Regions from separate parts of the Streptomyces sp. NPDC048420 genome, predicted to be linked through region 3. Evidence: riboswitches for the same ligand, from Rfam matches in the RefSeq annotation. Region 3 holds a riboswitch; each other region holds the start of a gene.
The links. Region 3 has a riboswitch for cyclic di-AMP ahead of AB0D34_RS25345 (peptidoglycan DD-metalloendopeptidase family protein). Riboswitches for the same ligand answer to the same signal wherever they lie in the genome.
Positions count from the first base shown of each region.

Region 1: it holds a riboswitch for cyclic di-AMP, as region 3 does, so the genes downstream of both, AB0D34_RS42640 (transglycosylase SLT domain-containing protein) here and AB0D34_RS25345 (peptidoglycan DD-metalloendopeptidase family protein) in region 3, are expected to answer to the same signal.
Region 2: it holds a riboswitch for cyclic di-AMP, as region 3 does, so the genes downstream of both, AB0D34_RS36930 (transglycosylase family protein) here and AB0D34_RS25345 (peptidoglycan DD-metalloendopeptidase family protein) in region 3, are expected to answer to the same signal.
Region 4: it holds a riboswitch for cyclic di-AMP, as region 3 does, so the genes downstream of both, AB0D34_RS05160 (M23 family metallopeptidase) here and AB0D34_RS25345 (peptidoglycan DD-metalloendopeptidase family protein) in region 3, are expected to answer to the same signal.

Region 1 covers NZ_JBEZKG010000039.1:2,215-9,340, forward strand. The annotation lists gene AB0D34_RS42630 (peptide MFS transporter) at 1-608, shown strand, start outside; gene AB0D34_RS42635 (CocE/NonD family hydrolase) at 624-2,654, shown strand; cyclic di-AMP (ydaO/yuaA leader) riboswitch at 2,921-3,093, shown strand; gene AB0D34_RS42640 (transglycosylase SLT domain-containing protein) at 3,099-3,581, shown strand; gene AB0D34_RS42645 (HAD family hydrolase) at 3,585-4,397, opposite strand; gene AB0D34_RS42650 (LacI family DNA-binding transcriptional regulator) at 4,888-5,916, opposite strand; gene AB0D34_RS42655 (carbohydrate ABC transporter permease) at 5,957-6,826, opposite strand; gene AB0D34_RS42660 (sugar ABC transporter permease) at 6,823-7,126, opposite strand, start outside.
Region 2 covers NZ_JBEZKG010000025.1:50,943-58,068, reverse strand. The annotation lists gene AB0D34_RS36945 (nucleoside triphosphate pyrophosphohydrolase) at 1-670, shown strand, start outside; gene AB0D34_RS36940 (cytochrome P450) at 826-2,193, shown strand; gene AB0D34_RS36935 (transglycosylase family protein) at 2,386-3,396, shown strand; cyclic di-AMP (ydaO/yuaA leader) riboswitch at 3,602-3,764, shown strand; gene AB0D34_RS36930 (transglycosylase family protein) at 3,768-4,451, shown strand; gene eno (phosphopyruvate hydratase) at 4,744-6,030, shown strand; gene AB0D34_RS36920 (septum formation initiator family protein) at 6,133-6,609, shown strand; gene AB0D34_RS36915 (DUF501 domain-containing protein) at 6,653-7,126, shown strand, end outside.
Region 3 covers NZ_JBEZKG010000013.1:116,440-123,565, forward strand. The annotation lists gene AB0D34_RS25335 (tyrosine-protein phosphatase) at 1-17, opposite strand, end outside; gene AB0D34_RS25340 (alpha-galactosidase) at 234-2,309, shown strand; cyclic di-AMP (ydaO/yuaA leader) riboswitch at 2,618-2,775, shown strand; gene AB0D34_RS25345 (peptidoglycan DD-metalloendopeptidase family protein) at 2,780-3,724, shown strand; gene AB0D34_RS25350 (SGNH/GDSL hydrolase family protein) at 3,975-5,036, shown strand; gene AB0D34_RS25355 (DUF6250 domain-containing protein) at 5,020-5,736, shown strand; gene AB0D34_RS25360 (SGNH/GDSL hydrolase family protein) at 5,882-6,667, shown strand; gene AB0D34_RS25365 (TetR/AcrR family transcriptional regulator) at 6,713-7,126, opposite strand, start outside.
Region 4 covers NZ_JBEZKG010000002.1:521,690-528,815, forward strand. The annotation lists gene AB0D34_RS05145 (alginate lyase family protein) at 1-879, shown strand, start outside; tRNA gene AB0D34_RS05150 (tRNA-Met) at 933-1,006, shown strand; gene AB0D34_RS05155 (PP2C family protein-serine/threonine phosphatase) at 1,114-2,199, shown strand; cyclic di-AMP (ydaO/yuaA leader) riboswitch at 2,424-2,580, shown strand; gene AB0D34_RS05160 (M23 family metallopeptidase) at 2,592-3,620, shown strand; gene AB0D34_RS05165 (aldo/keto reductase) at 3,688-4,641, shown strand; gene AB0D34_RS05170 (PrsW family intramembrane metalloprotease) at 4,651-5,994, opposite strand; gene trmB (tRNA (guanosine(46)-N7)-methyltransferase TrmB) at 6,046-6,933, opposite strand; gene lhgO (L-2-hydroxyglutarate oxidase) at 6,993-7,126, opposite strand, start outside.

The sequences.
Region 1 (7,126 bases), on a different contig from region 3:
CCCTCTTCCTGGCCTCGACGGTCTTCAACTTCATCCTGTTCCAGGCCTACTCGACGATGATGCTGCTGGCCTCCACGAACGCCGAGACGACCCTCCTCGGCTTCGACTTCCCGGCGAGCTGGTACGCCTCCGCGCTGGGCGCCTTCGAGGTGGGGCTCGCGCCGGTGGTCGCCGCCCTGTGGGTGCGCATGGGCCACAGCCAGCCGCACGCCTCCAACAAGATCGCCATCGGGGTGGTACTCGGCGGCCTGTCGTTCCTGCTGATGGCTCTGCCGACCAGCGGGCACGGCAGCGGCGACTACCTGATGTCCGCCTGGTGGATCGTCGGCTCCTACCTGCTCCTCGGCCTCGGCGACATCCTCCTGGAGACCTCCGGCATGTCGGCCACCACCAAGCTCGCCCCGGTGGCCTTCGCCAGCCAGACCATGTCCCTCTGGTTCCTGTCGCTCGCCCTCGCCAACGGCATCCAGGCCCAGACGGTGAAGCTCTACGACGACGTCTCCCACCCGGCCTACTTCGGCGTCAACGGCGCGATCGCGGTGGCCGCGGGCCTCGCCGTGATCGCCGCCACGCCCTGGCTGCGCCGCACCATGCACCCCGTCCACTGAGGTCACCCGATGAGCATCCACATCCGTACGTCCTTCCCCTACGACACGGCCCACGAGGACGTGCGCATCCCGCTCCGGGACGGGACGCTCGTGTACGCACGCGTGTGGCGACCCCTCACCCCCCAACCGGTACCCGCGATCCTCGAATACCTGCCGTACCGCCTCACCGACTGGACCGCGCCACGCGACTGGCAGCGCCACCCCTGGTACGCCGGCCACGGCTACGCCTCCGTCCGCGTGGACGTGCGCGGGCACGGCAACAGCGAGGGCATGCCGGGCGACGAGTACTCGCCGACCGAGCTGGCCGACGGCGTCGAAGTGGTCAACTGGCTTGCCGCACAGCCCTGGTGCGACGGTCGGGTCGGCATGTTCGGCATCTCCTGGGGCGGCTTCAACTCCCTCCAGATCGCGGCCCTCGCTCCCGAGCCGCTCAAGGCGGTCGTCACCGTCTGCTCCACCGACGACCGCTATGACAACGACGTGCACTACATGGGAGGTTCCGTCCTCGCGGTGGACATGCACGCGTGGGCGGCGACGATGCTCGCCTTCGTCTCCAGGCCGCCGGATCCGCTCCATGTGGGCGACGCCTGGCGGGAGATGTGGCTCAAGCGCCTGGAGCAGGTCGACCCGTTCATCCACACCTGGCTCGCCCACCAGACCCGCGACGACTACTGGCGCCACGGCAGCGTCTGCGAGGACTACGGCGCGATCGACGCGGCCGTCCTCGCGGTGGGCGGCTGGCACGACCCGTACCGCGACACGGTCCTCAGACTCGTCGAGCACCTGCCGCAGGACCGCGTACGAGGGATCGTCGGCCCCTGGTCCCACCAGTACCCGGACCGGGGCCTGCCGCCCGGCCCGGCGATCGGCTTCCTCCAGGAGACCCTGCGCTGGTGGGACCAGCACCTCAAGGGCGTCGACACCGGCGTCATGCGGGAACCGCTCCTGCGCTCCTACGTCAGCGACTCCCACCCCCCGGCCACGGTCTACGACACTCTGCCGGGCCGCTGGGTCGGCGAGCCGGCCTGGCCCTCCCCGAACGTGACGACGGTGTCGTACGGCCTTCAGGGCGCCCCCGTCCTGGTCCGTTCCCCGCAGCACACGGGCGTGGACGCGGGCCGGTTCTTCCCGTTCGGGAACGACGCCGACCTGCCGCCGGACCAGCGGGAGGAGGACGCCCGTTCGGCCTGCTTCGAGTTCGCGGTGGGCGAGGAGACGTGGGTCCTCGGGCGGCCGCGGGTGCGGCTGAGGGTGACCTCGGAGGTGTCGCGCGGGCAGGTCGTCGCGCGGCTGTGCGACGTGGCCCCTGACGGGTCGTCGACCCTGGTCACGCGCGGGGTGCTGAACCTCTCCGCGCGCCATGGCCGGGACCGGGCGGTGCCCTGGGAGCCGGGGGCCACCCAGGAGGTGTCCTTCGAGCTGAACGGCATCGGGCACGCCTTCCCGCCCGGCCACCGCATCCGGCTCGCCGTGTCCTCGGCGTACTGGCCCTGGATCTGGCCGCAGCCGGAGTCGCAGGCCGGGTTCACGCTGGAGCCCGCGGGGAGCTTCCTCGAACTGCCGGTACGCGTGCGTGGAGCCGCCTCGGACATCGACGCGGACATCGATGCGGACATCGCCTCGGAGATCGCCTTCGAGGAGCCGGAGCAGGCCGCGCCGCTGGGGGTCAGTTATCCTGTGACGCTCGACGAGCCCCGGCCCGAGCGCCTGGTCGTGCGGGACGTCGCCAAGGGCCAGTGGCGTCTTGAGGTCGACCCGCGATACGGCGGCACGCGCGTGTACCCCGACGGGCTCGAGTTCACCGAGGACGCGCTGGAGACGTACACGATCCACGAGCAGGACCCCCTGTCGGCGCGCGCCCGCTCGGACTGGTCGATCCGGCTGCACCGCCCGGAACTCGCCTGGGACACCACCGTCCGCACCCGCTCGGAGATCAGCTGCGACGGAACGGACTTCCTCACCTCGAACGAGGTCGTCTGCACCGACGGCGGCGAGGTGGTGTTCCACCGGACGTGGGAGAAGCGGATCCCACGGACGGCCGGTTGACTATGAGTTGGGCATCTTGCCCGTTTTGCACGTCTTGCGAACAGGCGTGACTTGGCTCACTCGGATCGGCGGTTCGACGGATATCCGGAATCAAACGATCCGCCTTCTCTTCGCGCGAGTTGAGGCTTGCGTCCGCAAAGGATCAAGCGCCTCAAATGCCCCGTACCAAGGTCAATAGGCACGGCATGTGAATTCGCCACTTGTTCCGGACATGTGCTCTCGCATACGTTCCCGGCCTGTCGGGCGGACGCCGAATCCTGCCACCGCCCGTACACCCACCGAGAACCACGGCAGGAGCGGGGGAACCAGGTAGGTCGCCGGACCGGACGTCTTCGGACATACCGGTACGGCTTGGGGTGAAGTCGCGCCTTTCGCAGGTGTGGCCGGGCAGCTCCCGCCCGAACCCGACAGCTCACCTCGCAGGCGACGGAGAGGAACTTCGCCATGCCCGCTGCCGCTCAGCACCGCGCTCCCCGCACGAACCGTCTCGTCCGCAAGCTCGCCCTCGCCGGCACCGGAATCGCCGTACTCGCGCTGCCCCTCGTCGGCGCGACCACCGCGTCCGCGGCCACCCCGACCGTGCAGACCGCCACCACGCTCGGCTACGCCAACAACCTCGACGGCTGGATCCGGGCCTCCCTGGCCGTCATGGCGGAGCACGGGATTCCCGGTTCCTACAACGGCATCTACCGCAACATCATCCGCGAGTCCTCCGGCAACCCCTGGGCCATCAACCTCTGGGACTCCAACGCGGCCGCCGGCACGCCCTCCAAGGGTCTGCTCCAGGTGATCGACCCGACGTTCAACGCGTACCACGTGGCCAACACCTCGTGGGACCCGTACGACCCGGTCGCGAACATCACGGCGGCCTGCAACTACGCGGCCCAGCGGTACGGGTCGATCGACAACGTGTGGGGCGCGTACTAGGAACTACGCCTCGGGGAACAGTCTTTCGAGGACGACGGCGATGCCGTCGTCCTCGTTCGACGAGGTCACCTCGTCGGCCACGGCCTTGAGTTCGGGGTGGGCGTTGGCCATCGCGACGCCGTGGGCCGCCCAGTCGAACATGGGGATGTCGTTGGGCATGTCCCCGAAGGCGATCGTCATCTCGGGCCCCAGGCCCAGGTGTTCGGCGGCCAGCGCGAGACCGGTGGCCTTGGTGATGCCGCATGGCTGGAGTTCGACGGTCCCGGGCCCGGACATGGTGACCGTGGCCAGTGAGCCCACCACCGAGCGCGCGGTCACCGCCAACTCGTCGTCGGACAGGTAGGGATGGCGCAGCAGCACCTTGCTGATCGGCGCGCACCACAGGTCGTCGCGGCGGCCCACCCGCACGGCGGGCAGGGTCGGATGGGGCATCAGATATCCCGGCTCGATGAGCGTGAGCCCGTCGACACCGTCCTGGTCGACGGCGGCGTACACCTGTCCGACCTCGGCCTCGATCTTGCCGAGCGCGGTCTCGGCCAGCTCGCGGTCCAGGGTGACCGACCACAGCAGACGGTCCGCGCCGGCGTCGTACACCTGCGCGCCCTGTCCGCACACCGCGAGCCCCGTGCTGCCGAGGTCGTCGAGCAGCGGCCGCACTCTGGGTGCCGGCCGTCCCGTCACGACGAGATGCCGGGCTCCGGCCGCCGCCACCCGCGCGAGCGCGGCCAACGACCGGTCGGAGAGGGTGTCGTCGGCACGCAGCAGCGTGCCGTCCAGGTCGGTGGCGATCAGTGAATATGCGGTGGAGGCGGCCATGATCAGAGAATACGGATGGTTGGCCCCTCCGACTCGACGCGAACCGGACGGCTGCTGCTTTCACATCCGTTGACGGCAGTTCCGGTTCCGGGTGTGCGGCGGCACGGCACGACCACGGCCGACGAACCGCACGGGGCACGGCCCGAACACCCCTGCGGGCCACGGGCCTTGCGTGAGGACACCAACACGATCCATCGTCCGGCGCGGTCCGGGCTGGGGGCTCCCGGGTGCTTCCGGCGGAGCGGATGCGCCGCAAACCGCGCGAGCGCGGCCGAAGACCCCAGCGGACGCGGGCCCTGCCCCCGCACCAGGGCGCCGACACAAGCCATCATCCCGCGCGATCCGGGCCGCGGGCTCCCGATGCTTCCGCCGGAGCAGATACGCCGCCGACCCCAGCGGATCACGGGCCCTGGCCCGCACCAGGGCGTCGGCGCGCCTCCAGCGTCCGGCGGTGGGGGCCGTGGGTTCCTCCGTGGATCCCGTGGAGCGGTTACGCCGAGTCCCGGATCACCAGTTCCGTCGGGAGGATCACCCCGGCCGTGTCCTCGCCGGTGACCTGGGCGAGGAGCATGCGGACCATCTCGGCGCTGATGCGGTCGAAGGGCTGGCGCATGGTGGTGAGGGCGGGGGTGATGGCGGTGGCCGCCGGGGAGTCGTCGAAACCGCCGACAGCGATGTCACCCGGGACCGAACGCCCGGACTGCTGAAGGACGTTGACGACACCGAGGGCCATGAGGTCGGAGGCGACGAACACGGCGTCCATGTCGGGGGCCTGGGACAGCAGCCGCCGCGCCGCCCGTTCGCCACCACTGCGCCGGAAGTCGCCCTCGACCACGAGCGCGGGGTCGTACGGCAGGCCCGCGTCGGCGAGCACGTCCCGGTAGCCGGCGAGCCGGTCGGGGCCGCCCGGCATGTCCAGCGGCCCGGTGACCATGCCGACGCGGCGCCGGCCACCGGCGAGCAGATGGCGGACCATCTCCTGCGCGCCCTCGCGGTCGGCGGCCGCCACGTAACTCACCTTGGAGCCGAGCCCGATCGGCTTGCCGCAGACCACCAACGGGATCCCGGCGTCGTGGAGTTCGGCCGCGACCGGGTCACCGCTGTGGTTGGAGAGCAGCAGCACCCCGTCGACGTGACCCGAAGTGATGTACCGCGTCAGCCGGCGCCGGTCGTCGTCGCTCTCGGCCAGCATCAGCAGCAGCGGGATGTCGTGCTGCGCGAGCCGCTCGGTGCAACCCCGCAACAGGACGTTGAAGTTGGGGTCCTCGAAGAACTTCTCCTGCGGTTCCGTCAGCAGGAACGCCACCGAGTCCGACCGGCCCGTGCTCAGGCTGCGCGCATGCCGGTTGACCACGTACCCGGTCTTCTTGATGGCGGCCTCCACGGCCCGCCGCGCGGCGGGCGAGACGTAGTGGCCGCCGTTCAGGAACCGGGAGACGGTGCCCCGCGAGACACCCGCCTCCCGGGCCACGTCGTGGATGGTGGGAGGCCTGCGGCGGCCGTTCGCGCTGGTGGTCATGTTCCTCGTCAGCTAGAGACGTCAGCAAGAGAAGGGTCGTTCAGGCCTTGACCGAGCCGCTCAGCAGGTCCAGGGACCAGAACCGCTGGATCACCAGGAAGAGCGCGATCAGCGGAAGGATCGCGAGCAGACATCCGGTGATGACCAGGGTGTAGAGGGCCGGCTGCGAAGCACCCTGGGCGAGCAGCGTGTAGAGGCCGAGGGTGATCGGGAACTTCTCGTCGTCGGCGAGCATTACGTAGGGCAGAAGGAAGTTGTTCCAGATCCCCACGAACTGGAAGAGGAACACCGTGATCAGGCCCGGCATCATCATCGGTACGGCGATCCGCGAGAAGATCCTCCACTCGCTCGCGCCGTCCATACGGGCCGCCTCCATGAGCTCGGCGGGCACCGACGCGGCCGCGTAGATGCGGACCAGGTAGACGCCGTACGGCGACAGGATCGACGGCAGCAGCATCGACCAGTACGAGTCGGCCATGCCCAGCTCCGACAGCAGCAGGTACTGCGGTACGGCGAGCACGATGGACGGCACCAGCACGCCGGCCAGGATCATCTTGAAGATGGCCTCACGGCCCCGGAAGGCGAACCGGCCGAGGGCGTAGCCGCCGGCGGCGGAGACCGCGGCCGAGAGAAGGGCGCCGAAACCGGCGTAGAAGGCCGAGTTGGCCATCCACTTCCAGAAGATGCCGTCGCGGTAGGCGGTCAGGTCGCTCAGGTTCTGGAAGAAGCCGCTGCCGGGGGCGAGGGTGAAGGTGGAGAAGAGCTCCGAGCGGTCCTTGGTCGCCGCGATGATCACCCAGGCGATGGGGATCAGGCAGTACAGCGCGCCGAGGATGAGCACGATCGTGGGCACCCAGGCGGTGCGACGGCCGCCACGGGAGGTGTCGGCGCTGAGGGTGAGGGGGGTCATGCCCGGTCCTCCCGGGTGTAGCGGTCGGAGATGCGCAGCAGGGTGAAGGAGAGGACGAACGTGGCCAGGGCCAGGACGACCGCGGTGGCGGAGGCGCCGTAGATGTCGGACTGCAGGAAGGCCTTGTCGTAGATGGCCATCAGGGGGCTCCACGAGCTGGGCAGGCCGTTGGTGAGCGGCTTGAGTGCCATCGGCTCGGTGAAGACCTGGAGGGTGGCGATCACCGAGAAGAAGAAGGTGAGCACCAGGGAGGGCATCACGATCGGGATCTTGATCCGCAGGGCGATCTTCAGGTCGCTC
Region 2 (7,126 bases), on a different contig from region 3:
TGTGCAGATGCCCGAGCTGGAGCTGCTCCCCGCCTCCTACGACCTGCCGGGCGCCCGCCTGCTCGACCTCGTGCAGGTCATGGACCGCATCCGCGCCGAGTGCCCGTGGTCCTCCCAGCAGACCCACAAGGGCCTGGCGAAGTACGGCATCGAGGAGGCCTACGAACTCGTCGAGGCCATCGAGGAGGGCGACCGCGACGAACTCCGCGAGGAACTCGGCGACGTCCTGCTCCAGGTGATCTTCCACTCCCGTATCGCCGAGGACGACCCGGAGGCCCCCTTCTCCATCGACGACGTCGCCGGCGGCATCGTCGCCAAGCTCATCCACCGCCACCCGCATGTCTTCGGCGACGAGACGGCCACCACCCCCGAGGAGGTCAAGGCGCACTGGCTGCGCACCAAGGCGATAGAGAAGCAGCGCACCTCGGTGACCGAAGGCATCCCCCTCGGCCAGCCGGGCCTGGCCCTCGCCGCCAAGCTCGCCTCCCGCGTCCGCACGGCAGGCCTGGAGGTCCCCCTCCCGACCACTGAAGGCATCGGCTACGAACTCCTCGCCCTGGCCACCCACGCCGAGGCGCAGGGCATCGACCCGGAGGCAGCACTGAGGGCGGCGGCACGGGCTTACCGGGACGCGATCCGGGAGGTCGAGGCCGCCCACACCGCCGGATAGCGTCGCCGCCGACCCCGCCGACCCCGCCGACCCCGCCGACCCCGCCGACCCCGCCGACCCCGCCGACCCCGTCGACCCCGTCGCCGCCGATCCCGCCGACCCCGCCCGCACCGCCGGATAGCGTCGCCGCCGATCCCGCCGGATAACGTCAAGGAGTGACCGACCAGCCCGCCCCCACCGAGGCGACCCCCACCGAGGCGACCCCCACCGAGGCGACCCCCACCGAGGCGACCCCCACCGAGGCGACTCCCACCGAGGCGACTCCCACCCCCTCGGCTCCCACCCCCGAGCTCTTCTCCTGGGAGTTCGCCACCGACCCCTACCCCGCCTACGCCTGGCTCCGCGAGCACGCCCCCGTCCACAAGACCCGGCTGCCCAGCGGTGTGGAGGCCTGGTTGGTCACCCGGTACACCGAGGCCAAGCAGGCTCTCGCCGACCAGCGGCTCAGCAAGAACCCGGCGCACCACGACGAGCCCGCCCACGCCAAGGGCAAGACCGGCATCCCGGGGGAGCGCAAGGCCGAGTTGATGACGCATCTGCTGAACATCGACCCGCCGGACCACACCAGGCTCCGACGGCTCGTCAGCAAGGCGTTCACGCCCAGGAGAGTCGCCGAGTTCGCGCCGCGGGTGCAGGAGTTGACCGACCGTCTCATCGACGGGTTCGCGGAGAAGGGTTCAGCCGACCTCATCCACGAGTTCGCCTTCCCGCTCCCCATCTACGCGATCTGCGACCTGCTCGGCGTCCCGCGCGAGGACCAGGACGACTTCCGGGACTGGGCGGGCATGATGATCCGGCACGGCGGAGGCCCTCGGGGCGGCGTCGCACGGTCGGTCAAGAAGATGCGCGGCTATCTCTCCGACCTGATCCACCGCAAGCGCGAGGCCCTGTCCGACGAGTCGACCCCCGGCGAGGACCTCATCTCCGGGCTGATCCGCGCCTCCGACCACGGCGAGCACCTCACCGAGAACGAGGCCGCGGCCATGGCCTTCATCCTCCTGTTCGCAGGTTTCGAGACCACGGTCAACCTCATCGGCAACGGCGTCCACGCCCTGCTCACCCACCCCGAGCAGCGGAACCGGCTCCAGGAGTCCCTGGCCAGGCGGGAAAGGGACCTTCTGGAGACGGGCGTAGAAGAACTCCTCCGTTACGACGGCCCCGTCGAGCTGGCCACCTGGCGGTTCGCCACCGAGCCCCTGCGGATCGGCGGGCAGGACATCGCGGCCGGAGACCCCGTGCTCGTCGTGCTCGCGGCGGCGGACCGGGATCCGGAGCGGTTCGCCGACCCCGATGTCCTGGACGTGTCCCGCCGTGACAATCAGCACCTCGGTTACGGCCACGGCATCCACTACTGCCTCGGGGCTCCACTCGCCCGTCTGGAGGGTCAGACCGCGCTGGCCACGCTCCTCACCCGTCTCCCGGATCTGCAACTCGCGGTGGATTCAAGTGATTTGCGCTGGCGTGGTGGGCTCATCATGCGTGGACTGCGCACTTTGCCCGTGGAGTTCACGCCCGTCCGGTAATCGGCCGAAGGGTCCGGGCTATCCCCGTGCGGGGCCGCGTAAACATGACGCGCCCTCAAGTCTGTGATCTTCACGTGATCTACGCGGCATTAACTTGTGACAAGTGATCGAACCCCTATACGTTCACGGACCAGCGCGGTGCCCCGTACCACTCGCCGCGCGGGTTTCTGCTGTCTTGGGAAAGGTCCCCGCATGCTCTCCGGGAACGGTCGTCACCGTCGCCCCCGTCAGGCTCCGGCTCTCCTTGTGGCGGCCGGTGTGACGGGATCCGCCATCGCGATCCCACTGCTCGCGGCTAGCGGAGCGAGCGCCGCCACCGGCACCACCTGGGACCGGGTCGCGGAGTGCGAGAGCGGTGGCTCCTGGAGCGCGAACGACGGCAACGGCTACTACGGCGGCCTGCAGGTGTCCCAGGAGAACTGGGAGAAGTACGGCGGCCTCGAATACGCCGAGACCGCGGACCAGGCCAGCCGCAACCAGCAGATAGCCGTGGCCGAGAAGCTCCTCGCGGACCAGGGCATCGCCGCGTGGCCGACCTGCGGTCTGCTCTCCGGCCTCAGCAAGGACTCGAGTTCGGCCGACGTCGACACGGGTGTGGGGAGCGGGACGCCCTCGTCCTCGGCATCCGGTTCGTCGCAGTCGTCCCGATCGTCCGGTTCATCCGTCTCTTCCGATTCCTCGAACTCGTCGGGCGCCGAGGACTCTCCCGGTCTGCTCGACTCGCTGGACGGTTCGTCCGCGACGCCCTCGCCGTCGGCTTCTCCGTCGACCGGTGATGACGAATCCGCCAAGTCGGACAAATCCAACTCTCCTGATCCCGAGAGCTCCGCCAGGGAAGACTCGCAGTCCTCCGACGGCTCGCCCGTGGTGAGCGCAGAAGAGGATGAAGCGGACAAGTCGTGGCAGGAGGGCGGCTCTTCGGCCCTCGTCGATGTCGGCGCCCTCGGCTCCGGCAAGCACCGCGGCACCAGCGCGGACGAGGGTGCGGACAAGAGCCTGTCGACGAAGAGCGCGGCCTCCTCCGCCGGCCGTCATGCCGCCGCCACCTACACCGTCCGCGCGGGCGACTCCCTCGCCTCCATCGCCGACTCCCTTGGCCTCGACGGCGGGTGGCGGGCCCTCTATGCCGAGAACAAGGACCGCATCGGGGCCGACCCGAGCAACATCGTCGCCGGTCAGACGCTCGACACAGGGGCTGAATAGGGTCGAAAAGACCTGAAAAACAGCGGCAGTTCACGTCACACTTCGCACCGAATGTCCACTTTGGTGAAAGTGTGGGATGAGTCTCAGAAGCCCTGATCGTCTTTGAAATTCCGCCGAGCGCATGTCTACGGTCAACACCGCTCGGCAACCCGAGCCCCGTCTGTCGCAACGCCGAATCCTGCCAGCGGCCGTACGGGAACAGTCGTCGCGTCAAGCGCCGTAGGCAGGAGCGGGGGACCCAAGGTAAGCGCCGGGCCCAGCAGTTCACGCTGGACCGGCTTGGGGTGAAGTCACGCAACTCGCGTGACCGGGCAACTCAACCGGCCCGAACCCGACAGCTCACCTCGCAGGCGTCGGTGAGGGGATCCACCATGCTGTTTTCCGGCAAGGGCAAGCACCGTCGTCCGTCCAAGGCCACCCGCGCCGCCGCCATCGCCGGCGTCACCGGTGTCGCCATCGCCGCCCCGCTGATGGCGACCGGCACCGCCTCCGCCGCCACCGCCTCCGAGTGGGACGCCGTCGCCCAGTGCGAGTCCGGTGGCAACTGGTCCATCAACACCGGCAACGGCTACTACGGCGGTCTGCAGTTCTCCGCCTCCACCTGGGCCGCGTACGGCGGCACCGCCTACGCCGCGCAGGCCAACCAGGCCTCCAAGGCCCAGCAGATAGCCGTCGCCGAGAAGGTCCTCGCCTCCCAGGGCAAGGGTGCCTGGCCGAACTGCGGTGTGGGCCTGTCCAGCGCCGCCTACAACGGCAGCAGCCCCTCCTCGAGCTCCGCGGACTCGGACTCGAACACGAGCAGCCGTTCGACCGAGGAGCAGAGCGCCTCGCGTTCGTCCGAGCGTCCGGCCACGAAGAAGACCGTCACCACCCCGACCGGCAAGAAGGTCAAGAAGGGCGACGGCGAGTACAAGGTCGTCAAGGGTGACACCCTCAGCTCGATCGCCGAGAAGCACAAGGTCAAGGGCGGCTACCAGACGCTGTTCAAGCTGAACAAGGACATCATCGAGGACGCGAACCTCATCTACCCGGGCCAGCAGCTGCACCTCAAGTAAGGCCCAGCTGAACCACAGCGCCCTCACATCCGTGGTCCTCATACTGAAGGCCTCGTGAGGGTCCCCCCGTCCCCACGGGCTCCCCGCTCCGGTGCGTGTTCCCCCGTACGCACCGGGGCGGGGTTTTTTCTGCCCGGTTTCCGGGAGCGTCTTTGTTCAGTTCAGAAACAATTTACTCTCGGTTCTGTCCAGGGGGCGGTCCACGCGGTGGCCGATCCACCCGAGCCGGTTAGGCTCGGTCTCGCAGAACCCACCGCGGTCCCGGCGGACCGTGTCACATCCCAAGAAGGAGATGCTCGTGCCGTCCATCGACGTCGTCGTAGCCCGGGAAATCCTGGACTCCCGAGGCAACCCCACGGTCGAGGTCGAGGTCGGCCTCGACGACGGCAGCACGGGTCGTGCCGCCGTCCCGTCCGGCGCCTCCACGGGCGCCTTCGAGGCCATCGAGCTCCGCGACGGCGACCCCAACCGCTACCTGGGCAAGGGTGTCGAGAAGGCCGTCCTCGCCGTCATGGACCAGATCGGCCCGGAGCTCGTCGGCTACGACGCCACCGAGCAGCGCCTGATCGACCAGGCGATGTTCGACCTGGACGCCACCGACAACAAGGGCGCGCTCGGCGCCAACGCCATCCTCGGTGTCTCCCTCGCCGTCGCCCACGCCGCCTCCGAGGCCAGCGACCTCCCGCTCTTCCGCTACCTGGGCGGCCCGAACGCGCACCTGCTGCCGGTGCCGATGATGAACATCCTGAACGGCGGCTCGCACGCCGACTCCAACGTGGACATCCAGGAGTTCATGATCGCCCCGATCGGCGCGGAGTCCTTCTCCGAGGCGCTGCGCTGGGGCGCCGAGGTCTACCACACCCTCAAGAAGGTGCTGAAGACCAAGGGCCTGTCCACGGGCCTCGGCGACGAGGGCGGCTTCGCCCCGAACCTGGAGTCCAACCGCGCCGCGCTCGACCTCATCGTCGAGGCCATCAAGCAGGCCGGTTACGTCCCCGGTGAGCAGATCGCGCTCGCGCTCGACGTCGCCGCGTCCGAGTTCTACAAGGACGGCAAGTACGAGTTCGAGGGCAAGTCCCGCTCGGCCGCCGAGATGACCGAGTACTACGAGGAGCTCGTGGCGGCCTACCCGCTCGTCTCCATCGAGGACCCGCTGTTCGAGGACGACTGGGCCGGCTGGAAGGTCATCACCGACAAGCTGGGCGACAAGGTCCAGATCGTCGGCGACGACCTCTTCGTCACCAACCCGGAGCGCCTGGCCCGCGGCATCGAGGAGGGCTCCGCCAACGCCCTCCTGGTCAAGGTGAACCAGATCGGTTCGCTGACCGAGACCCTGGACGCCGTCGAGATGGCCCAGCGCAACGGCTTCAAGTGCATGATGTCCCACCGCTCCGGCGAGACCGAGGACGTCACCATCGCCGACCTCGCCGTCGCGGTGAACTGCGGCCAGATCAAGACCGGCGCCCCGGCCCGCTCGGACCGCGTCGCCAAGTACAACCAGCTCCTGCGCATCGAGGAGATCCTGGACGACGCGGCGGTGTACGCCGGCCGTTCGGCGTTCCCGCGCTTCAAGGGCTGATCTCGGCAGGGCTAAGGCTTCGCCAGTCGTACGTACGTCCCCGCACCGGTCCCGTACCGTGTGCGGGGACGTACGCGCGTGTGAGTAAGGAGAGATGGGGACATGGCCGTCAAGGACCGGGACCGTTTCTCCACCGCGACCAGGATCAAGCTGCTCGGTGAGCAGACGGCGGCCCGTGTCTACCGGTCTCAGACCAGACGGCAGGCCCGCCGCTCCCGGCTGACCGGCCGGGCCGCGCTGCTCGCCCTCGTGGTGTGCACGCTGGTGGTGGCGCTGGCGTACCCGATAAGGCAGTACGTCTCCCAGCGTGCCGAGATCGCCGACCTCCAGCGGGAGAAGGCGCAGGCCGCCGAGCGCGTCGAGAAGCTGCGTGACCTCAAGGCGCGCTGGCAGGACGACGCGTACGCGGAGCAGCAGATCCGGCAGCGGTTGCACTACGTGATGCCGGGGGAGACGGGGTTCATCGTCGTCGACCCGGACGCGGCCAAGCAGTCGCGCACCGACCTCGGGGCGGCCGACCGCCCCTGGTACGCCAACGTCTGGGACGGGGTCGACAAGTCCGACGCCTCCGACCAGTGAGACCGTGAGACTCAGAGTCCCAGAGAGCTAGAGAAAGACAGGCATGGAAACGCCCCCGCCGAGCACGCCCCGCACCGAGCCCACCGACGCCGACGTCGAGGCCTTCAAGCAGCAGCTCGGGCGGCCGCCGCGCGGGCTGCGGGCGATCGCGCACCGCTGCCCCTGCGGACAGCCGGACGTGGTGGAGACGGCCCCTCGCCTCCCCGACGGCACGCCCTTCCCGACGACGTACTACCTGACGTGCCCGCGTGCCGCCTCGGCGATCGGCACGCTGGAGGCGAACGGCGTCATGAAGGAGATGACGGAGCGGCTGCAGACCGACCCCGAGCTCGCCGCCGCGTACCGTGCCGCGCACGAGGACTACATCGCCCGACGTGACGCCATCGAGGTCCTGGAGGGCTTCCCCAGCGCGGGCGGCATGCCGGACCGGGTGAAGTGCCTGCACGTCCTGGTGGGCCACTCGCTGGCCGCGGGCCCGGGCGTCAACCCGCTGGGCGACGAGGCGATCGCGATGCTG
Region 3 (7,126 bases):
GGGATCTGCTGCGTCACGGGGGCTCCTCCCAAGCCGGCTCCGCCGGCGCTGCTCGTCGACGGGCACGCCTTCGACGATACGACATGGGTTCCTGGGGCAATGAGTTGTCCACAGGCCTCGCAATGACTCGTCCACAGGCGTTGCAGACGAGGCTCGTGGCCGCTGATGATGTTGGTGCCTGAGCGCACTCGTCGCGCACCTGTTGGCACCTGTTCGAATCTGTGAGGGGCACGATGCTGGAGATCGCCGAGAACGGCCGTACGTGGATTCTGTCCGGGCCGGCCAGCAGTTACGCCCTGCACCTCACCGCCGAGGACGAGCTGCTGCACCTGCACTGGGGCCCGCGGATCGCCCTCGCCGACGCCGAGTCCCTCGCCGTACGTCCGCTGCCGGACTACCACCCCTTCGAGGCCCCGCTCGACGGCCGTGAGGAGTACCCGGTCGAGGGCGGCCCCCGCTTCACCCGCCCGGCCCTGTCCGTGCGCACCGACGAGCGGCGCGGCACCGAGTGGAGTTTCGAGGCGTACGACACCGAGGGCGACGAGCTGCGGCTGCGGTTCCGGGACGCGGGGCTGACGATCACGCTGCACTACCGGATGCGCCACGACGTCCTGGAGCGCTGGGTGACCCTGGACAACCAGGGCCCTGAGCCGGTCGAGCTGCTGCGCGCCGACTCCGCCACCTGGACGCTGCCCGACCGTGAGGACGGCTGGCGGCTCTCCCAGCTGCACGGCCGCTGGGCCGCCGAGTCCCTGCTCACGCAGACCCCGCTCACCTACGGCGAGAAGATCATCGGCAGCCGCCGGGGCCACACCGGGCACCAGCATCTGCCCTGGGTCGCGCTGGACACCGACGCGACCGAGGAGCGCGGCGAGGTCTACGGTGTGGCCCTCGGCTGGTCGGGGTCCTGGCGGATCGCCGTGGCGCAACTCCCCGACGCGCGCGTGCAGATCACCGGCGGCGCGGGGTACGACGACTCGGGTCTGTTCCGGCTGGAGGCGGGGGAGTCCTTCACGACGCCCGTCTTCGCCGGCCTGTGGAGTGACGGCGGCTTCGGTGGCGCGAGCCGGGCCTGGCACGCCTACCAGCGGGCGTACGTCATCCCGGACGCGGACCAGGACCGGCCGGTGCTCTTCAACTCCTGGGAGGCCACCAACTTCGACATCTCCGATGAGCAGCAGGGCACCCTCGCCCGGCGGGCCGCGGCGATGGGCGTCGAGCTGTTCGTGGTCGACGACGGCTGGTTCGGCACCCGCACCAGCGACCGCGCGGGGCTCGGCGACTGGGCCCCCAACCCCGACCGCTTCCCGGCCGGTCTCAAGCCGCTCGGCGACTACGTACACGCGCTCGGCATGCAGTTCGGCATCTGGGTCGAGCCGGAGATGGTCAACCCGGACAGCGAGCTGTACCGCGCCCACCCCGACTGGGTGCAGTACCAAGCGGGACGAAAGCGAACAGAGTTCCGCAATCAGCTCGTACTGAACCTCGCGCGCGAGGACGTCCAGGAGTACCTGTGGGAGCAGCTCGACGCCCTCCTGTCGAGCGCCCCGATCGACTATGTGAAGTGGGACTTCAACCGCTGCTTCACCGACGCGGGCTGGCCTGGTGACTCCTATCCGCAGCGCCTGTGGGTCGACCATGTGCGCGGCTTCTATGCCCTGTTGGACCGGTTGCGGGAGGCCCACCCGCGCGTCGCCTTCGAGTCCTGCTCGGGCGGCGGCGGCCGGATCGACCTCGGGGTGCTCAGCCGCACCGACCAGGTGTGGACCTCCGACAACACCGACCCGCTGGACCGCCTCGCCATCCAGCACGGCTTCAGTCAGATCCACCCCGCGCGCGTGATGGCCGCCTGGGTCACGGACAGCCCCAACACCCAGCTCAACGACCGGGTCAGCTCCCTGCGGTTCCGGTTCGTGAGCGCGATGGCCGGAGTGCTCGGGGTCGGTGGGGATCTCGCGGAGTGGAGCGAGGAGGAGCTCGCCGAAGCCCGCCGGTGGGTGGACCTCTACAAGGAGATCCGTCCACTGGTGCAGCGCGGCGACCTCTACCGGCTGCGCGCTCCGCGGGGCGGCCTCAGCGCGGTGCAGTACGTCCTCGGGGGCGAGACAGTGGTCCTCGCCTGGCTCCAGGCGCAGCACTACGGCGAACCCGTGTCGGCGGTGCGGCTGCGCGGACTCGACCCGACTGCGTCGTACGAATGCCTCGAAACGGGCGAAATTCACCGAGGGGCCGTATTGCTGCACCACGGACTTCGTACCGGTTTGCGCGGCGACCTGGATGCGGCAGTTTTCCGGCTGCGTAACATCTAAGGCTTCTGTCCGAATTGATGGCTTCCTTCCAACTCCTGTCGGGGTGGGGGTTCCTGTGAATTCGTGACGTGAGGAGCGTCATATTCGTAACGGTGCGTCGCCCGTCATGTTCACGTAATTAGCACCGTTTTCTAGGGGATTTGGCTCGGCGGCGGGCGTCCGTTTCACGCAGGGTGACCGGTAATTCTCATATCGGATCAAGAGAAACGCATTCACAGGGAACCTCTCGCTTGTCCCTTTGCGTCTTGCTCGTTTACGTTCGCCACCGATCCGGACGGACGCCCAATCCTGCCGCCGCTCGGATTCCCCACACACACTCACCCGTGCACGGCAGGAGCGGGGGACCCACAGGTAGTAACGCCTGTTCCGGTCTCCGGAACGGCTAGGGGTAAAGCCGCGTTTCGGCGCGGCCGGGCATCTCCAGCCCGCACCCGACAGCTCACCTCGCAGGCGCCGGAGAGGAATTCGCCATGCCCGCGAAGGGTAAGCACCGCCGTCCGAAGCCCAAGCGCTTCACCCGCTCGATCGCCGTCGCCGGTACCGGGGGTGTCGCGCTCGCCCTCCCGCTCATGGGTGCCACCGGCGCTCACGCGGCGACCTCCCAGTCCGTGTCGGAAAAGACCGTTCAGGCGCTTCCGGTCGCGCAGAAGGCCGCCGGGAAGTCGGCCGAAAAGACGGCCGCGAAGAAGGACTCCACGAAGACCTCGACCGTACGCACCTATTCGGTGCGGGCCGGTGACTATCTCTCGAAGATCGCCGACGAGCAGAATGTCAGCGGCGGCTGGAAGAAGCTCTACGCCGACAACCGCGAGGTCGTCGGTGACGACCCGTCGCTGATCCACCCCGGCCTCAAGCTCTCGATCGGCAAGAAGGCCACGACGAGCACGGCGAAGAAGAAGTCCTCCGTTTCCCGGTCCTCCTCCTCGTCCTCGTCGAGGACCGAGAAGGCGGAGTCGAAGTCCTCCTCGAACTCGGCGGCCGTCACGCAGAGTTCCAGCAGCTCCAGCGGCTACACCCTCCCGGTCGGTGGTGCCACCGTCGGCACCGGCTACCGCGTCGCGGGCAGCATGTGGTCCAGCGGTTACCACACCGGCGTCGACTTCGTCGTCCCGACCGGGACCTCGCTCAAGGCCGTGGCCGCGGGCACGGTCGTCTCCGCGGGCTGGGGCGGTGCCTACGGCAACCAGGTCGTCATCAAGCTGAACGACGGCTACTACGCGCAGTACGCCCACCTCTCCCAGCTCTCCGTCTCGGCCGGTCAGACCGTGACCGAGGGCCAGCAGGTCGGCCTCTCCGGCGCGACCGGCAATGTGACCGGCCCGCACCTGCACTTCGAGATCCGCACCACGCCGGACTACGGCTCGGACGTGGACCCGGTCTCCTACCTCCGCTCGAAGGGCGTCTCCGTCGCCTGACGCGCCCCCTGTGCCACCGAAGGCCGGACCCTGATCCCCGGGTCCGGCCTTCGGTGTGTGCGCCGGCTCACCTGCGCCCCTCATGGTCATTTCATTGCGGTCCTGTGGCGTGTGTGCGCAGGGCGTCGACAGAGGGGGGAGGGTGGGGCCAAAGTGAACTCCGTAGCTGTGCAAGCGCTTTCTACCGCCTTCGGAGGTCACCGTGTCCGGCGTCGACCGACGCACCGTCATGAGACGCACGCTTCCGGCCGTGGGGACCGTCGCGGGGCTGCTGCTCGGCGCGGTGCCGCCCGCCTCCGCCTCCGGTGGCGTGAACGTCGTACGTCCCGATGACGGACGTATCGCCTACGAGGGCCATTGGAGCCGGACCGCCGAGGCGGCCGTCACCGTCAACTCCGGCTCCCGGCTTCGCTTCCGCTTCAGCGGCACGACCGTCCACGCCCTGTTCGACATCTCGTCGATCACCGTGCCCGCGCAGATCCACGTGTCGGTCGACGGCGGCCCCAAGGAGGTGCATGCCGTCGGCAAGGGCGACTTGGCGATCACGGCGGCCGGTCGCGGGCCCCATGTCGTCGAGATCTCCGTCAAGGACGTCTTCTCCCGGGTCAACCGGTGGGTGCCGCCACTGGAGAGCGGAGTGGCGCTGACCGGGATCCGGGGGTACCTGCTGCCTCAGCATCGGTTCAGGAAGCGCGAGTTGGCGTTCTACGGCGACTCGATCACCCAGGGTGTCATGGCCCTGTGCGAGGTGAACACCTCCGACTGCGCGGACGGTACGGCCGCCTACCCCACGCTGGTTGCCGACGCCCTGCACGCCTCGCTCACCCAGGTCGGGTTCGGGCGGCAGGGGGTGATCCAGACCGGTAACGGGGGAGTGCCCGCCGCGTCCGAGGCGTACGGGTGGAACTACGCCGGTTCCAGGGCGCGTCCGGACCGCGGGGCGGACGTGATCGTGGTGAACCAGGGCACCAACGACGCCGCGTCCGGGGCCGCCGAGTTCCGGGCCGCCTATCGCGCCTATCTGGCACAGCTGCGGTCCGCCGCACCGCATGCCCGCATTCTCGCCCTGCGTCCCTTCGACGGCAGCCATGCCGCCGACATCGCCGCCGTTGTCGACGAACTCGGCGATCGACGCGTCGAGTTCGTCGACACGACCGGCTGGCTCGACCCGGCGGTAGGGGACTTCAACGGCACCGTGCACCCGAGCGTCCAGGGCCACCGCAAGGCTGCCGAGCGACTGATCGACCTCATCTCGAAGAAGCCCGTGACCACCACCCCGGAAGGAACCGTCTCCCGTGACGACCACGCGTAGAGCCTTCGGAGCCCTCACCGCCGGCGCCGCCCTGGCCACCCTCGCCCCCGCGGCCACCGCGAGCGCCTCGCCCCGCCACCGCCGTCCCATCGCCCGCGACGACTTCCGCCACGGCCTCGGCCAGTGGGTCGTCGAACTGGAACAGGGCGGCACGGTCACCGCGAGGCGGGGCGTCCTGGAGGTCGACGTGCCCGCCGGGGCGACGATCTGGTTCAAGAAGCGGCTCGAAGGCCCGTACGTCCTCGAATACACCGCCACGCCCGTCTCCGCGGGCGGGGTCAACGACCGGGTGTCCGACCTCAACAACTTCTGGAACGCGGTCGACGTGCGGTCCCCCGACGACCTCTTCGCCACCCGACGTGGCGGGGCGCTCGCGGAGTACGACTACCTCACGACCTACTACTCCGGCTACGGAGCCAACTACAACACGACGACCCGGCTGCGGCGGTACGTCGGCGAGGCCGGGGTGCGGCCGCTGATCTACGACTACACCGAACCGCTGCTCGTCGCGAACGAGCCGAACCGGGTGCGGATCGTCTCCGACGGCTCCACGGTGCGGTGGTGGAACAACGGGCGGCTCGTCTTCGACTACAGCGACCCGCAGCCGTACACGAGTGGGCACTTCGCCTTCCGCACCACCTGGAGCCACTTCCGGATCAGTGACTTCCGGGTATGGCGGTCGCAGCGTCAACAGTCCTGATGAGAGAGCTATTCCTGGTTTGGCGAACACTTTAGGAGTGGCTTATCTCACCGACCGTCAAGCCCTTCCTACGGTCGCGTAGGTCACATTCGAAGGTGAATCATGAACGGCTGTGGCAGACGATTCGAAGAATGACAGCGCATCAGTGATCGGGTCGTACGTGGCGGTGGGGGACAGCTTCACCGAGGGCGTCGGCGACCCCGGCCCCGACGGGGCGTTCGTCGGATGGGCCGACCGGTTCGCGGTACTCCTCGCGGACCGGCGGCCCGAAGGCGACTTCAGGTACAGCAATCTCGCCGTACGCGGGAAGCTGCTCGACCAGATCGTCGAGGACCAGCTCCCGCAGGCCGTCGAACTGGCACCGGACCTGGTGTCGTTCTGCGCCGGCGGCAACGACATCATCCGGCCCGGCACCGACCCCGACGAGGTCGCCGAGCGCTTCGAACGGGCAGTCGCCCGGCTCACCGAGGTGTGCGGCACCGTCATGGTGACGACCGGCTTCGACACCCGTGGGGTGCCCGTGCTCAAGCATCTGCGCGGCAAGATCGCCACGTACAACGGGCATGTGCGGGCCATTGCCGACCGGTACGGATGTCCGGTGCTCGACCTGTGGTCCCTGAAGACGGTCCAGGACCGGCGGGCCTGGGACGGCGACCGGCTGCATCTCTCTCCGGAGGGCCACACGCGCGTGGCGCTTCGCGCGGGACAGGTGCTGGGTCTCGAGGTGCCCGCGGATCCGGACCAGGCGTGGCCGCCGTTGCCGCCTCGGGGGCCGCTGGACGTGCGGCGGGACGACGTGCACTGGGCACGTGAGTACCTGGTGCCGTGGATCGGGCGCCGGCTGCGCGGGGAGTCCTCCGGGGACCATGTGACGGCCAAGGGTGTGCTGTCGCCGGACGACATCAAGACGCGGATCGCTTCGGTGGCCTGAGGGCGTGCTCGGGGACTGGGGGCGGGCATGGGGCGGGCGGCGTGGCTAGGGCGTCGGTGCTGCCCGGTCCAGGCCCAGTTCCCGGGCCAGCGCCTCGTCCACCCACTCCTGGGCACGGGACCTGGGCACCGCGCCCGCGTAGGACGTCAGTTGGACCGCCAGGCCGTCCAGGAGGGCGGTGAGGCGCAAGGCGGTCGCTGCCGGGTCCGGGCAGTGGAACTCGCCCGCCGCGACGCCCTCTGCGATGACCTCCGACAGGGCTGCTTTCCAGCGCTTGTCGAGGTCGCGGGTGACCTCCTGCAGCGCGGGCTCCCGCAGGGCCGCCGCCCAGCCCTCGATCCACAGGCGCCAGCCCTTGGCCTGGCCCGTCGGGGCGTACCAGCGCACGGCCGCCCGCAGCCGCTTCAGGGCGCTGGTACGGCGGCCGAGCAGCTTGCGCAGATGGGCGAGATCCTCCTC
Region 4 (7,126 bases), on a different contig from region 3:
GTCGCCGCCTACACCCAGGCCCTGCTGTTCACCGTCACCAAAAAGCAGCAGCACGCCGTGAAGGCCAGGGAGATCCTGGACGCCTGGTCGGCGCGGATGCGGCGGCACACGAAGGAGGACTCCGGGCTGCAGACCGGATGGGCCGGGTCCACCTGGGCGCGGGCCGCCGAGATCATCCGCTACGACGAGAAGGCCGGGTGGCCCGCCGACCGCGTCCGGCGCTTCGAGCACATGCTGCGGACCGCCTATCTGCCGGCCGTCACCCGGAAGGTGCCCGACTACAACGGCAACTGGGACCTCGTGATGACCGACGCCGCCATCGGCATCGCCGTCTTCCTCAACGACCACAAGGCCTTCGACCACGCGGTGGAGCGGTTCCGCGAGCGCGTGCCCGCCTACTTCTATCTGGAGAAGGACGGCAAGATCCCGCTCACCCCGCCCGGCTCCACCGTCAACACCCCGCGGAAGCTGACCACTTACTGGTTCGGGCAGACGACCTTCAAGGACGGCCTCGCCCAGGAGACCTGCCGCAACCTCAAGCACGTCGGGTACTCCCTCGCCGCCGCCGCGCACGTCGCCGAGACCGCCTGGCACCAGGGCGTCGACCTCTACGGCGAGGTCAAGGACCGGCTCGGAGCCGCGCTCGACCTCCACGCCCGCTACCAGTCCGGCGAGCCCGCGCCCGCCTGGCTCTGCGGCGGCAAGGTGGTCCGGAACATGGGCCCGGACCTGGAGGTGGCCCTCAACCACCTGGAGAACCGGCTCCACGTCCCCGTCCCGGCCGCGCACAAGCTCGCCGTGCGGAGCCGGCCCGCGGGCACCGACGCCCTCTTCGTCTCCTGGGAGACCCTCACCCACGCCGGGAACCCCGGCCGCTGAAACAACCCTGGCGCGAACCACCCCGTGGATGACGTATGCTGGTTACACAACGACGCGGGGTGGAGCAGCTCGGTAGCTCGCTGGGCTCATAACCCAGAGGTCGCAGGTTCAAATCCTGTCCCCGCTACTGAAGGCTCAGGGCCGGAATCCAGTGACTGGATTCCGGCCCTGAGTGTTTCCCCCGGTCGGTCCACCCGGCTCGCCTGCGGAAAGCAGCCAGGGGAACCTGGAGGAGTGGAGCAGGAGGGGCCGATCTCGTACGCGCGCACCGTCGTCCGCATGCTCCCGGCACTGCTGATCGTCGTCGGCGCGTTCTACGACTACTTCACCCCCTCGCAGTTCTCCGCGGCGCCCCTCTTCACCGCCGCGCCCCTGGTCGCCGCCCCGCTGTACTCGCGGCGCGGCACCATCCTCACCGGTGTCGCGTCCGTCCTCGTCGTCCTCGCCATCCATGTCAGGCTCGGCCTCCTCCTCGAAGTGGACGCCGTCACCGAGACGGTCACCGTGGTGACGGTCGCCGTCCTGGCCGTCCTCATCAACCTCCTCGTCCGCCGCAGCAGCGAGCAGCTCGCCTCCCAGCGCGAGATCGCCGAGGCCGCCCAGCGCGCGGTGCTGCCCCAACCCGCCGGGCGCATCGGCGGGTTGGACATCGCGGTGCGCTACGAGGCGGCCCAGGCCGACGCCTTCATCGGCGGCGACCTGTACGCCGTGCAGGACAGCCCGCACGGGGTACGGCTGATCGTCGGGGACGTGCGCGGCAAGGGCATCGGGGCGGTGGCGGCCGTCGCGATCGTCATCGGGGCGTTCCGGGAGGCCGCCGAGCAGGAGTCCACGCTGGAGGCGGTCGCCCAGCGGCTGGAGCGGGCGCTGGCGCGGGAGGGCACGCGCCGGGACAGCGTCGAGGCCTTCGAGGGGTTCACCACCGCGGTCCTCGCGGAACTCCCGCACGGCGAGGGGGTCGTACGGCTCGTCAACCGCGGGCACCCGCCACCCCTGCTGCTGCACGCCGACGGCACGGTGTGCGCGCTGCCGCCCCGGGAACCCGCGCTGCCGCTCGGCATGGGCGACCTCGGCACGTGGCCCGACCGCGCCGAGCAGAGCCGCTTCCCGGGCGGGGCCACGCTGCTCCTGTACACCGACGGACTGTCCGAGGCACGGGACGGTCAGGGGCGGTTCTACGACCCCGAGGCCCGCCTTGCCGGCCGTGGCTTCCCGGACCCCGGCGCGCTGCTGCTGACCCTCGCGGAGGAGGCGCGCCGGCATTCCGGTGGGTTCCTGACCGACGACATGGCGCTGCTCGCCGTACGACGGCCGTCGTGACGTGGTGTGAGCGGGCGAGCGCCCTCCGCATAACAACTGACATACCGTCATTACCTGTGGGTCACGTGAGGCAAGGTCAACTCGCCCGTTTTTCGCCGTTCATGGGCCGTAAGTCCTGCGGGATTTCGTTAACGATCAAGCGGAACAGCTTGGAATCGGGCCCCCGGGTCTATTAACGTTCGATAACGCAGCGCGGTCGTCCCAGCCGTCACAAGAGACGGCTCCGTGCTCACGCGCCGAATTCCGCAAGGGAACCGGGGAACCACCACTTGGGGTGAATCGCTCGTAGTCCGCCGTGCCAGCACGGCGGGTATACGCGCGTAGGAGACCTTCCTGCTCCGAACCCGTCAGCTAACCCGGTAGGCGAGAAGGAAGGAAAGGAGTACGCCCACGTGGCGTCCAACCCGCCTGCCCCCGAGGCGCCGTACGTACCCAGCGACACTCTCGTGTACGGCGGTTACCGTGCTGACGACGAGGCCCCCCTCGGCGAGTGGAACCCGACCGCGGAGTCCCTCGCTCCGGTGCGCGGCCGGCATCGCGTCGCCAAGCAGCGCGGCGGAGGATTCGCCCGCAGCTCCACCGTTCTGGGCGTCGGTGTCATAGCCGCCGTCAGCGCCGGCGGCATGGCCAGCGCCAACACCGGCAAGCCGCCGGTGTCCATCTCCATGCCGGACCTGCCGAACGTGGGCTCGCTCATCTCGGACGAGTCCGCCTCCTCCGACGACACGAGCGCCTTCAGCACGGTCGGCACCGACTCCACTCAGACGACGCAGGCCGCGTCCACCTCGGACGCCGGTGAGGTGCTGCGCTCGCGGATCCTGGCCCAGGCCGAGCAGCAGCAGGACCAGATCGACACCAAGGCCGCCCAGGCCGTCGCGGACGCCGCCGAGAAGGAGGCCGACGCGGCCGCCGCCAAGGCGGAGCAGGACGCCCAGGAGAAGGCCGCCGCCGCGAAGAAGAAGGCGGAGGAGGAGGCCGCGAAGAAGGCCGAGGCCGAGCGCCTGGCCGAGCTCGCCAAGCAGTACACGCTGCCGACCTCCTCGTACACCATCACCTCGACCTTCGGTCAGGCCGGCTCCCTGTGGTCCTCCGGCTACCACACGGGCCTCGACTTCGCCGCCCCCACGGGCACGCTGATCAAGGCGATCCACAGCGGCACCATCACCGAGGCCGGCTGGGCCGGCTCCTACGGCTACCGCACGATCCTCACCCTCGACGACGGCACCGAGCTGTGGTTCTGCCACCAGTCCTCGATCAGCGTCAGCGTCGGCCAGAAGGTCAGCACCGGTGACGTCATCGGGCGCGTCGGCGCCACGGGCAACGTGACCGGCGCGCACCTGCACCTGGAGGTCCACCCCGGCGGCTCGGCCGACGGGATCGACCCGATGGCGTGGCTGCGGGGCAAGGGGCTCAACCCCTGAGGTTCTTTACGGAACTTTGTCGCAGGCATCGGAAGACCGGCTTCCGGTGCCTGCGTTGACGTAGGACATGACTTCCATTCCTCTTCGCAAGCTCGGCTCCTCCGATCTGGAGGTCTTCCCGCTCTCCCTCGGCGGCAACGTGTTCGGCTGGACCGCGGACGAGACCACGTCCTTCGCGGTCCTCGACGCGTACACGGCCGCGGGCGGCAACTTCATCGACACGGCCGACTCGTACTCGGCGTGGGTGGACGGCAACTCCGGCGGTGAGTCCGAGACCGTCATCGGCAGGTGGCTCGCGGCCCGCGGCAACCGCGACGACGTCGTCATCGCCACGAAGGTCAGCCAGCACCCCGACTTCCCCGGTCTGTCCGCCGAGAACATCAAGGCGGCGGCGGAGGCCTCGCTGCGGCGCCTGGGCACCGACCACATCGACCTGTACTACACCCACTTCGACAAGCCGGAGACACCCGTCGAGGAGATCATCGGCGCGCTGGACGAGCTGGTGAAGGCGGGCAAGGTGCGGGCGACAGGGGCGTCCAACATCTCCGCCGAGCGTCTGTCGGAGTCCCTGGCCTTCTCGGACCGCGAGGGCCTGGCTCGTTATGTCGCCCTCCAGCCCCACTACAACCTGGTCTCCCGCGACACCTACGAGGGCGAACTCCAGGCCGTCGCCGCCCACCAGGGCCTCGCCGCCGTCCCGTACTTCGCCCTCGCCTCCGGCTTCCTCACGGGCAAGTACCGCCCGGGCGCGACGGTCGAGAGCGCCCGTGCGAAGGGGGGCGCGGGCAAGCACCTGGAGACGGAGCGCGGCCGCAAGGTCCTGGCAGCCCTCGACGAGATCGCCGCCTCCCACGACACCCCGGTCGCCACGGTCGCCCTTGCCTGGCTCGCCGCCCAGCCGACGGTCACGGCCCCGATCGCGTCGGCCCGCACGGTGGAGCAGCTCCCGGCACTGCTGGGGGTGGCGGAACTGACGCTGACGGAGGAGGAGCTCGGGCGCCTGACGGAGGCGTCGGCGTAGACCTGGCCCCTACGTCCGGTACGGGTTGTACGCGGGGTACGGCACCGTCGGTGGGACCGGCTGCGCCGGGTGCGGCGGATGTCCGTACACCCCGTACACCGGCCAAGGCGGCGCAGCCACCGGTACCGGCGGCGCCGTCATCCGCGCCGCGTGATCCAGCGCCGGCCGCGCCACCTCCCGCCGCCACCACAGCTCCTGCAACAACTCCCGCTCCCGTACGACGAAGTCGGCCCCGGCCCGCCCCAGCCGCCCCCGTCGCCGTAGAAACGCCAGAGACGTCGCGTACGCCTCGTACTGCGCGACCGCCCGCCCCGCGGCACGCCCGCCGAGCTGCCGCCGTGCGTACTCCCGGGCCACCCGCCGCGCCCGCATCGATCCGAGCGCATACGGCTCGGTCGGTGTCAGCCACCCCGCGACGGCGTACGCGGGCAGTTCCTCGCGCACCGTCTTCAGCTCCCGCTGCCGTGTCCAGATCACCAGCCAGGTCAGCAGCGCGAACGCGGGCACCATGAACATCGCGTACACCGCGAAGAACCCGTACTCCCCGAGCGTCGACGAGCCGTTCCACATCGCGTGCATGCCCATGGCGAGCAGCAGCCCCGACAGCGGGACGAGCACCCGCCGTATGTGCTGGCGTTCCGCCGACAACGCGGAGATGCCGAAGCCGATGCCGGTGAGGACGGTGAACAGGGGGTGCGCGAACGGCGACATCACCACCCGTACGAAGAAGGTCGCGGCGGTGACGGAGGCGATGCCCCGGTCGCCGGTGAGCTGGTCGGTGCCGAAGGCGGTGCCGAGGTAGAGGATGTTCTCGGTGAACGCGAACCCGGTCGCGGTGACCCCGGCGATCACCACCCCGTCGACGATCCCGGTGAAGTCCCGTCTGCGGAACAGGAAGACGAGCAGTACGGCGGCGGCCTTGGCCGACTCCTCGACGACCGGTGCTATCACGGTCGCGCCGAGGGTGTCTGCGCTGGTCGGGTCGGCGGTCGCGGTGGCTATCCACTTCGTCGCGAAACTGTTGGCGATGATCGCTATCAGCGCGGCCGCGCAGGCCCCCCACGCGAAGGCGAACAGCAGGTTCCGCCAGGGTCCCGGTTCGACCCGGTCGAGCCAGCGGAAGGCGGCTATGAGCAGCGGCACGGGCAGGACGGCGAGGCCGAGGCCGACCAGGAACCCCTCGGTGCCGGTCTGTTCGCGGACCAGGGCGAGGATGACGAGCCCGGACAGCGCCAGAAGCGTGGTCAGAGCGCCGTAGCGCACCCACTTCCGCTGCCACCAGTGAGCATGCCGCAGCGTGCCGCCACCGGTGGGGTCACCGGGGTGCGTCGGATACGGGGGACAGGTGGCCACAGCATCGACCTTAACGAGACGGAGGCGCCGCCCGCAGCCGGGCGGTCACGCTCAGGCGCCGGTGGGGGGTTGAGCGGATCGGTCGGTTCGGTCGCCGTGCTGTACGCGGCGGAACAGCAGGTCGTTCACGACATGTCCCTTGTCCAGTCCCTGTCCCTCGAAACGGGTCAGCGGCCGGAACTCGGGACGCGACGCAAAACCGCCCTCGGCCTGGGTGTTCTCGAAGCAGGGGTGCGCGGAGAGCACTTCGAGCATCTGTTCGGCGTACGGCTCCCAGTCGGTCGCGCAGTGCACGAGGGCGCCGGCCCTGAGGCGGGTCGCGGCCAGGTCGAGGAACTCCGGCTGGATCAGCCGTCGCTTGTGGTGCCGCTTCTTGGGCCAGGGGTCGGGGAAGTAGACGCGCAGCCCGTCGAGCGAGTCCTCGGAGAGCATCTCGCGCAGCAGGATGATGGCGTCGCCGTTGCCGACCCGGACGTTGGACAGCTTCTGCTGTTCGGCGAGGTTGAGCAGGTTCCCCTGCCCGGGCGTGTGCACGTCGACGGCGAGGATGTTGGTCTTCGGCTCGGCCGCGGCCATCTGCGCGGTGGCCTCACCCATCCCGAACCCGATCTCCAGCACGACGGGGTTGTCGTTTCCGAACATCTCGCCGAGGTCGATCGTGCGCTGCCCGTCGATGTCGAGCCCCCACGTGGGCCACAGCCGCTGCAATGCGTCCGCCTGCCCCGCCGTCACCCGGCTCCGCCGGGGCTGGAAACTCCGGATCCGCCGCTCGAAGTGCGACCCGGCGGGATCGGCACTGGGCCCGTCGGGAAACCGCGGCTCCCCTTTGCCACGGGTGTGCCGCACGGAGACACCGGGGGCGTGCGGAGCGGCCGCGCCGACGTCGGCGGGCCGGTGCTGGGGCCGGGGGGCTTCGGAAGCGTTGAGGGAGTCAGACACAGTGAGGTCGATTTTACGGGGCGGCCGGAGCCGAACGCGGCTCAGGGATGTTCCGCCCGTCACGCGGAGCGCAACGCCTCCAGCGCCCGCCGGGCCACCTCCCGCCCGATCGGCAGCGAGGCCGTCGCCGCAGGCGAGGGCGCGTTCAGCACATGGACGGTCCGGGGCCCCTCCCGGAACAGGAAGTCGTCCA